DNA from 4 places in the Oceanobacillus timonensis genome. Region 1 is predicted to be linked to each of the others. Evidence: riboswitches for the same ligand, from Rfam matches in the RefSeq annotation. Region 1 holds a riboswitch; each other region holds the start of a gene.

Region 1 (2,205 bases):
GAAAGAAAAAACAACAAAAGGACAAGTCCTATCTTTCATCCTTGCAGGGATTGGGGTGCTTTATTTAACACTGAGTTATGGTGTGTTCCCTTGGATTTCGCTGTTATTAGCGCTCACCTTTGGTTTTTACGGACTGATTAAAAAGACGGTCAACCTGCACGCCATGTACGGATTGACGATTGAAACACTCGTGGTTGCACCCATTGCTCTACTATATTTAATCTTTATCCCATCGGAAGGATCATTTACTTTTTCTCCTTTGTTTGCACCGGACAATCTTTTGCTCATAGGAGCAGGTATCGTTACTGCAGTGCCTTTACTGTTATTTGCTGCAGGTGCTAAACGAATACCATTGGCAATGGTTGGTTTTTTGCAATACGTCGCTCCGACAATTATGTTCTTCCTGGGCGTGTTTCTATATAATGAGACGTTCACCGTGCACCATATGATTACCTTTGCACTGATCTGGTTTGCGCTTGTTATCTATATGGTAAGTATTTATCGGGATACGCCGCGCAAAAAAGGAAAGAAGAAGGCAACCGCATAGCTTCAGCCCGTTTTATTAGCTCAAATGATCAAGCAGGAATAGGAAGGTTTCTTGAAAAGGAACCTTCCTATTTCAATTCCTAGTAAAATACTTGACTTTTAATCTGTAAAACTATATACTCGCTAGTAATTTCAAAATATTTAGCAGAATCTCTTATAAAGAGCGGTGGAGGGAATAGGCCCTAAGAAGCCCGGCAACTTGAAGCATCAGGTGCTACATCCTACAGATACATCATCTGAAAGATAAGAGAGAGTTCAAAGTCACTTATAAGAGCTCTCTTCATTTTAGAAGGGCGCTCTTTTTTCATTGAAAAGTGTGTTCAAAAAAAGGGAGGAAATACAATGTCAAATAACCGCTTACAGCAGGACGAAACGATTTTATTACACGGAGGACAAGTTCCGGACCCTGCTACCGGAGCCCGTGCAGTCCCTATCTATCAAACGACTTCTTATGTATTCCGTGACACAGAACATGCACAAAACTTATTCGGATTAGCTGAACCAGGAAACATCTATACCCGCATGATGAATCCGACGGTAGATGTGCTGGAGCAGCGGATAGCGCAATTAGAAGACGGTGTCGGTGCTTTAGGCGTATCCTCGGGAATGGCTGCCATTACGATGACCATCTTAAATATTACACGCGCTGGAGACGAAATTATTACAGACAGCAATCTGTACGGCGGAACGTATAATTTATTTGCCAACACGCTTCCTCGATATGGAATCGATGTGAAATTTGTAGACGGTACTGATCCAGAAGCTATTGAAGCTGCGATTACGGATAAAACCAAAGCTATCTTTGGTGAAATCATCACCAATCCGAGTCTATATATCTTTGATGTCGAAACAGTGGCTGATATTGCGCATCATCATGGCATTCCTTTAATTATAGATAATACATTTGCACCTTATGTTGCCAAACCGCTGACTTGGGGCGCAGATATTGTCGTTCACTCTGCCACAAAATGGATCGGCGGACATGGTACAACGATTGGCGGTATTGTTGTAGACAGCGGCAGATTTGACTGGAACAATGAGAAATTCCCTGACTTTATTGAGCCGGATGAAAGCTATAACGGCTTAAAATATGCGGATTTGGGACCAGCCGCTTTTATTACGAAATTGCGTGTTCAGTTATTACGTGATATTGGCCCTGCACTCAGTCCGCAAAGCGCCTTTTTATTACTGCAAGGATTGGAAACATTGCATCTACGAATCAAGCAGCATAATGAAAATGCGGAAAAACTGGCCGCTTATCTGGAAAAACATCCTGCAGTAGAATGGATTAACTACCCAGGGTTAGAGTCACACCCATCCCACCAGCTTGCTAAAAAATATTTAAAAGGCGGCTTTGGTTCCGTTATTACGTTTGGGATTGAAGGCGGCCGTGATGCAGGCCGTACTTTAATTGATAATGTAGAGCTCTGGTCTCATGTTGCCAATGTCGGGGATGCCAAATCACTGATTATTAACCCTGCTTCTACAACGCACCAGCAGCTAACAGCTGAGGAATTGAAAAAAAGCGGAACACCAGAGGAATTGGTCCGTTTATCAGTCGGTCTGGAAGCATTCGATGATATAGTAGCTGACTTGGATCAAGCCATTGATAAAGCAACAGGAAAATCACTGGGAAATCAACAATCTGCTGAAGAAATA
Region 2 (2,205 bases), 3.2 Mb from region 1:
AATATACGATGTCACGATTATTGGTGGTGGACCAGCTGGTTTATTTTCAGCTTTCTATAGCGGAATGCGGGAAATGAAGACAAAAATTATAGAATATCTTCCTTATCTCGGCGGAAAAGTGCCTTATTTTTACCCGGAAAAAGTGATCCGTGATATCGGTGGAATTGCACATGCTACCGGAGAAGAAGTAACGGAACAGCTTGTGGAACAGGCAATGACATTTGATCCGGAAGTGGTGTTAGGCGAACAAGTTGTGGATATGGAGCGAATGGAAGATGGCCATTTTCAACTTCTGAGCAGCAACGGAAATATGCATTATTCAAAAACAGTTATACTGGCAACCGGTTTTGGAACATTGCATTCCGTGAAGCTGGATCATCCAGAAGCGGTCTATTACGAAGAGAAAAGCTTACATTATACAGTCAGAAAGCTGGCGGATTATTATGATAAACATGTTCTTATTTCTGGCGGTGGTAATAGCGCGGTGGACTGGGCGTTAGAACTTGAAAACATCGCCAAAAGTGTCACGCTCATTCATCGCCGTAACCAGTTTAAAGGGCTGGAAAGCAGTGTGACCAAATTGAAAAACTCCCGTGTGGATATAATGACACCATATGAAATAAAAGCATTGCATGGAACGGACGGGCAAGTTGAAAAGGTGATACTTACCCATTTAGAGGACGAAACAAAGGAGAAGGAGATAGAGGTCGACCGATTAGTTGTTAACCATGGATTTCAAATTAACCTCGAGCCAATCACCACATGGGGATTGGAAATGATAGATGGCATGATTGCGGTTGATTCCAGCATGCAGACATCTGTGGAAGGCGTATTTGCTATCGGTGATATTGCACATTATCCAGATAAGCTTGGATTAATTGCCGGGGCATTTAATGAAGGACCAATTGCTGTTAATCATGCGAAAAAAATCGCTGACCCGGAAGATCCCGTGAAGCATTTATTCTCTACAAATTATGCTGGATTTACCGGGGAAGTATAGTGTAAGGAAATGTCTTTCATTTAAAAAGGATAATAAACTAGCCGTTAAAATTGCTTTCTTACATTGACAAAATGGTTTAGCGAGTATACAATTTCCCCATTAAAGTAACATTACAATCTTATAATATATACTTATCCAGAGCGACTGAGGGACAGGCCCAATGACGTCCGGCAACCTCTTTATGAAAAGAAAAGGTGCCAATTCCTGCAAAATAATGCATGTTTATTTTGGGAGATAAGGCGAATGTAAAAACAGCCTTTTTCCTGTGGAAAGAGGCTGTTTTTAATAGATGCATCAAAAAGATTTGGTAAATAACAAGGAGGATAGATTTCGGAAAGTGTTAGAAATAGCAAACATACATACTTAAAAGCAAGAGGAGCATAAATATGAAGAAGAATCACGATAAAGAAAAGAAAAAATTATTGGACCGCATTCCGCATCCGCTGGCGTTGTTATTTTTTATTGTTGTTGCTGCAGCTATTTTAACTTATATTATTCCATCTGGATCGTATGAACGGGAAACCATTGATGGGACAAATCGAACAGTTCCTGATTCATTTGAATATGTAGAGAATAATCCAGTTGGTATTATGGATTTATTTACTGCAATCCCTGAAGGATTCCGGGAAATGGCTGATATCGTCTTTATAACCTTTGCGGCAGCCATGATGTTCGGCCTTTTGGAAAAAACGGGAATGCTTGAAAACACAGTTGGTACACTGGTTCGCAAAGTCGGATTAAAAAGACGTTTCCTTATTGTTGCTATTATGACATTTGTGTACGGATTTTTTGGAATGTTTGTCGGGCTTGAAAATAATATTGCCCTTATTCCAATCGCTGTTTTATTAAGTGTTTCCATAGGCGGTGATGCTGTACTCGGTGCGGGTATTGGAATAGGAGGAGTACTTGTCGGATTTGGTCTTTCTCCATTCAACCCCTATACACTAGGGGTAGGACATCGAATAGCAGAAATGCCGCTATATTCAGGGTGGGTTTTAAGAAGTATCCTGGTGATTGTCGTTTTATCTTTATTAGCCTATTATAATATTCGATATTTTAAAAAGATATTACAGGATCAGAAACATAGTTTGGCACATGGTATTGATACACAGGATATGAAACTGAGTCAGCCGCTTGAATCCTATCGGATGCGTAAAAAGGATATAGCAATGCTGCTTGTGGTGATTGCAGGATTTGTTTTGATG
Region 3 (2,205 bases), 1.4 Mb from region 1:
AAGGTGTTGCAGAGTTTCCGTGGGGAGAAGCACAAAGTGAAGAATTTACAGTTGATGAAGAAACAGAGTATGACATAACGCCAGGTGTACTAACAAGTGAAGAAAACCGAGATGCAGTTACAGAACAGATAAATAACTATTACGAAACTCATATGGCTGCACTGGTTAACTTAGATATTGATGAATTAACAGATGATGTATCGGATGATTTACGAGAATCGCTCAATGATACATTAAAGAGTGCAACCAATTCAAGTATAGATACGTCTTATGAGGGAGAAATATTGGGGACAAGAATTGACTTTGGACAGACTTCATATGAACTCGGTTCTGGAGGTCGCCATTATGTAACATTACCGGTAGAGATTCATCGAGAATATACAGAAAATAATCAATATCGTGACGATGATCCAGAAGAAGAATACCTTGATAAAAGCCTTACTTTAGAATATTTGGAAGATGAAGAGAAATGGATTGTTTCAGAGGAAGGTGAGGATTATAGTATAACCGGTAATGATGATACGATGGCCGGAGACGATGTTGTTGAAACAGAACTCTAAATGGTTAGAAGCACTTGTTCCATATTGGAATGAGTGCTTCTTTGATTGATAAATCAGAAAAGAAATATGTATTATAGTAGGATAATGGTGCTATCTTATCTTTGTTCAAAGCGTAGGCAATAAGAATTCTACATCTACCATTTCAATTTTACAAAATGTTGTTGAAAATATATTACAGCAAATTGCCTAAATTTTAGTAATCTCCTTGACGAATGCATCGCTTCCATGTAAAGTAAATCATAATTATTCGTATAATTCCATATATTCTTATCCAGAAAGGCGGAGGGACTGGCCCGTTGAAGCCTTAGCAGCAGACGCTGATTTGTACTGTGCTAATTCCAGGAGCATTTTTGCTTGTAGATAAGAAGAGATTTTTATCATATTTAACCTCTTCTTTTATCAGAAGGGGTTTTTTAATTGGATTATTGAATGAATGCAGTAGAGAAAGAGAATGAGGAAGGGGTATTTTAATGACAACAGCAGCAGAAACGAAACATACACGTGCTCCATTCAGAGCAGATCATGTAGGAAGCTTTCTCCGTCCAAAGCGCTTGAAAGATGCACGTACGCAAAAGGCAAAGGGAGAGATTAGCCAAGAACAATTGCGTCAAATTGAGGATGAGGAAATTACGAAACTGGTAGAACAGCAGAAAGAAGCCGGGCTTCAATCAGTGACAGATGGCGAGTTTCGCCGTGCCTGGTGGCATTTTGATTTTCTGGAAGGCTTAGATGGCGTGGAAGGTTATACGGCAGAACAAGGTTTGCAGTTCACTGGAGTTGAAACGAAAAAACGGGGTATTAAAGTAACAGATCAAATTGGCTTCAGTAATCATTATATGATCGAGCATTATAAATTCCTGCATGGTATTGCTGGAGATGCAGTGGCGAAATTTGCAATTCCAAGTCCGAATATGCTCTTTTTCCGGGCGGATTTCGAAGACGGAGTCTATGAAAATGATGAAGCGATTATTGATGATTTGATCACTGCTTATCAAGGGGTGATTCAGGCATTATATGATGAAGGCTGCCGCTACTTACAGCTGGACGACACTTCTTGGGCCACTTTTTTCTCAGAGGAAGGCAGAAATTCTCTGATTGAAAAAGGGAGAGATCCGGAGAAAACAGCAAAATTATGCGCAAGAGCAATCAATGAATCCATAGCAAACAGACCGGATGATATGCTGGTAACGATGCATATTTGCCGGGGGAATTTTCAATCTACCTATATGTCAAGCGGGGGTTATGAAGCAGTGTCAGAAACAATTTTTGGCAGCTTGCAAGTTGATGGTCTGTTCCTGGAGTTTGATGATGACCGTTCGGGCGGATTTGAACCACTTCGTCATGTGAACCGTGATGACTTATATATTGTGCTGGGTCTGATTACGTCGAAATTCAGCGAACTGGAAGATCCGGAAGCTGTGAAGGCAAGGATTGCAGAAGCTGCGGACTATGTACCATTGAACCAGCTTTGTCTCAGCCCTCAATGCGGATTTGCTTCCACAGAGGAAGGAAATTTGTTGAGTGAAGCACAGCAATGGGAAAAAATCCGGCATGTTGTTCGAATTGCGGAAGATGTTTGGAAATAAGGGTGATGAGCAAAGGAGATTTGGAGAGACTATCTTTCCCAATCTCCTTTTTAAAATGA
Region 4 (2,205 bases), 1.7 Mb from region 1:
CTTTTTTATTTTTGGTGTTATGATATATTATACGTTACTAATAACTTGTAACGCCTGCTCAATGTCTGCTTTTAAATCATCTACATCTTCCACACCTACAGAGAAACGGAGCAAATCGTCGCCGATTCCTCGCTGGATTCTTTCCTCTTCCGGCATATCCGCATGTGTCTGCGTGGTAGGATACGTAATAAAACTTTCCACACCGCCTAAGCTTTCAGCAAATACAATGATATCCAGATTAGCTAAAAAAGACTTTACCAGATTGGCGTCTTCTAAGCAAAAGGAAAGCATACCGCCCCTATTAGGGTAAAAAACTTGGCTGACTGCCGGGTGTTCTTCTAAATATGCTGCCAGCTGCTTCGCATTTTCTTCATGACGCTGCATACGGAGTGCAAGTGTTTTTAAGCCGCGGACAAGGAGCCAGCTGTCTGAAGGAGATAACGTAGCACCGGAAGCGTTATGCATTTCAAATATTTTCTCGGATAATTCCGGCGTTTTTGTCACTACAAGACCCGCCAGTACATCGTTATGACCTCCGATATATTTAGTTGCGCTGTGTACGACAATATCTGCTCCAAGTGTAAGAGGTTGTTGTAAGTACGGTGTTAAGAACGTATTATCCACAATAAGCAGCAAGTTATATTTTTTTGCCAGCTCTGCATATTTTTCAATATCTACCTCTTGAAGTAACGGGTTTGTAGGTGTTTCCAAGAAGATAGCTTTTGTATTTTCGTTAATACATCGTTCCGTTTCCAATACATCCTGACATTCATCATACGTTACAGAAACATGATATGCTCTTTCATAATGGTCAAAAATACGATACGTTCCTCCATAGATATCTTTTGTCGCAATAAGATGGTCACCTACTTGGAATAAAGAAGAAAGGATTAATTGAATGGCGGCCATCCCGGAACTGCAGGCGAAAGCGGCGTCTCCTTCTTCTAATTTCGCAAATCCATCTTCCAGTACGGATCTGGTCGGGTTTTTCGTGCGGGTATAATCAAAACCGGTGGAGTGACCAATCTCTTGATGCTGATAAGCTGTTGACAAATGGATTGGCAGGTTTATCGCCCCTGTTCGTTTGTCCGTTTTGTTTCCTAATTGTACCAATGCAGTTTCTAATTTCTTCATTATTTTTCCTCCTCCATAAGAAAAGCTTGCATGAGAATTTGCTATTCCCTATGTATTTTCTGTTAAATCAATAAAAAACCCTTCTTATCCAGAGATAAGAAGGGTGTAATATCAAAATCATCCACATCTCTTATCTTTAAAGGGAAGCCCCCTTCTGGAATTAGCACCTTGCTATCATAAGCCGGTTGCTGAGACATCTGCGGGCCAGTCCCTCCGTCTCTCTGGATAAGAATTAACATATTTATAATTACGTTTACTTTACAAGAGAGAAGCAAAAAAATCAAGCTTTAAATTATTTTTTAATCAAACCGGAAAGCAGGCTACCATCATGTTGAGCAATGATTTGTATATAAAAAATCCGAAAAGTATTTGAAATGGGCTTTGATGAAGATTACAATGGATGTGACGAATTTATAGTTATACGTATATGTAATGGTTGAAATAGTAAAGTAAAACGCACGTGACAGAATAATAATCTTTTAAAAAAAGGAAGAAGATATATGCGCAGAAAAAAATTGTTACTGGTTAACATTTCTTTGTTAACAGGATGTATTGTCATTATTGGTATGGGTATTTATAAAGACAATCATTCTGTGGAATATTCCATGGAAGTAAATACAGAAGATACAGATGGCGGAGACGGGCAGAATGGAGAAAGTGTCGAGCTTTTCACTACTTCTTGGAATGACCGGTTATTAGGAGATAATGAACAAATTTATCAAACGGTTCAATTAGACAATCGTAATAGCTCGCAGCAAGAAGGCAATGAAGCAGAAGAAGCACAGACTGAGAACAATTCCCCGCAAGAGAGAGTAATCGAAACGGAAACAGAAACACATACGAATCAGAAACCAGAAACGCAGGAAAGAAATAATTCGGCTTCGGAGGAAACATCCGCTTACCAAATAACGAATAAAGACACCGATGAATCCGATGAAAATAAGCAACGTCAGACTTCTTATAGGGAAAGTTACGCTGCTAGTGAAGATGATGAACATACAGAGAGAAGAGAAAGTGAAACGAAACAGAATGATTCTAGACAAGAAACGGACTCTGCAAACAAGCAAACAG

Evidence for each region. Region 1 has a riboswitch for S-adenosylmethionine ahead of B7E05_RS02560 (O-acetylhomoserine aminocarboxypropyltransferase/cysteine synthase family protein). Riboswitches for the same ligand answer to the same signal wherever they lie in the genome.
Region 2: it holds a riboswitch for S-adenosylmethionine, as region 1 does, so the genes downstream of both, B7E05_RS18145 (YfcC family protein) here and B7E05_RS02560 (O-acetylhomoserine aminocarboxypropyltransferase/cysteine synthase family protein) in region 1, are expected to answer to the same signal.
Region 3: it holds a riboswitch for S-adenosylmethionine, as region 1 does, so the genes downstream of both, B7E05_RS08885 (5-methyltetrahydropteroyltriglutamate--homocysteine S-methyltransferase) here and B7E05_RS02560 (O-acetylhomoserine aminocarboxypropyltransferase/cysteine synthase family protein) in region 1, are expected to answer to the same signal.
Region 4: it holds a riboswitch for S-adenosylmethionine, as region 1 does, so the genes downstream of both, B7E05_RS10520 (methionine biosynthesis PLP-dependent protein) here and B7E05_RS02560 (O-acetylhomoserine aminocarboxypropyltransferase/cysteine synthase family protein) in region 1, are expected to answer to the same signal.

What each region holds. Positions count from the first base shown of each region.
Region 1 is NZ_LT800497.1:455,040-457,244, reverse strand. Features, by position in the region: gene rarD (EamA family transporter RarD) at 1-547, shown strand, start outside; SAM riboswitch class I at 698-796, shown strand; gene B7E05_RS02560 (O-acetylhomoserine aminocarboxypropyltransferase/cysteine synthase family protein) at 889-2,205, shown strand, end outside.
Region 2 is NZ_LT800497.1:3,689,339-3,691,543, reverse strand. Features, by position in the region: gene B7E05_RS18150 (NAD(P)/FAD-dependent oxidoreductase) at 1-1,000, shown strand, start outside; SAM riboswitch class I at 1,129-1,241, shown strand; gene B7E05_RS18145 (YfcC family protein) at 1,387-2,205, shown strand, end outside.
Region 3 is NZ_LT800497.1:1,817,618-1,819,822, forward strand. Features, by position in the region: gene B7E05_RS08880 (TcaA 3rd/4th domain-containing protein) at 1-560, shown strand, start outside; SAM riboswitch class I at 825-927, shown strand; gene B7E05_RS08885 (5-methyltetrahydropteroyltriglutamate--homocysteine S-methyltransferase) at 1,031-2,146, shown strand.
Region 4 is NZ_LT800497.1:2,161,575-2,163,779, forward strand. Features, by position in the region: gene B7E05_RS10520 (methionine biosynthesis PLP-dependent protein) at 28-1,134, opposite strand; SAM riboswitch class I at 1,262-1,366, opposite strand; gene B7E05_RS10525 (hypothetical protein) at 1,635-2,205, shown strand, end outside.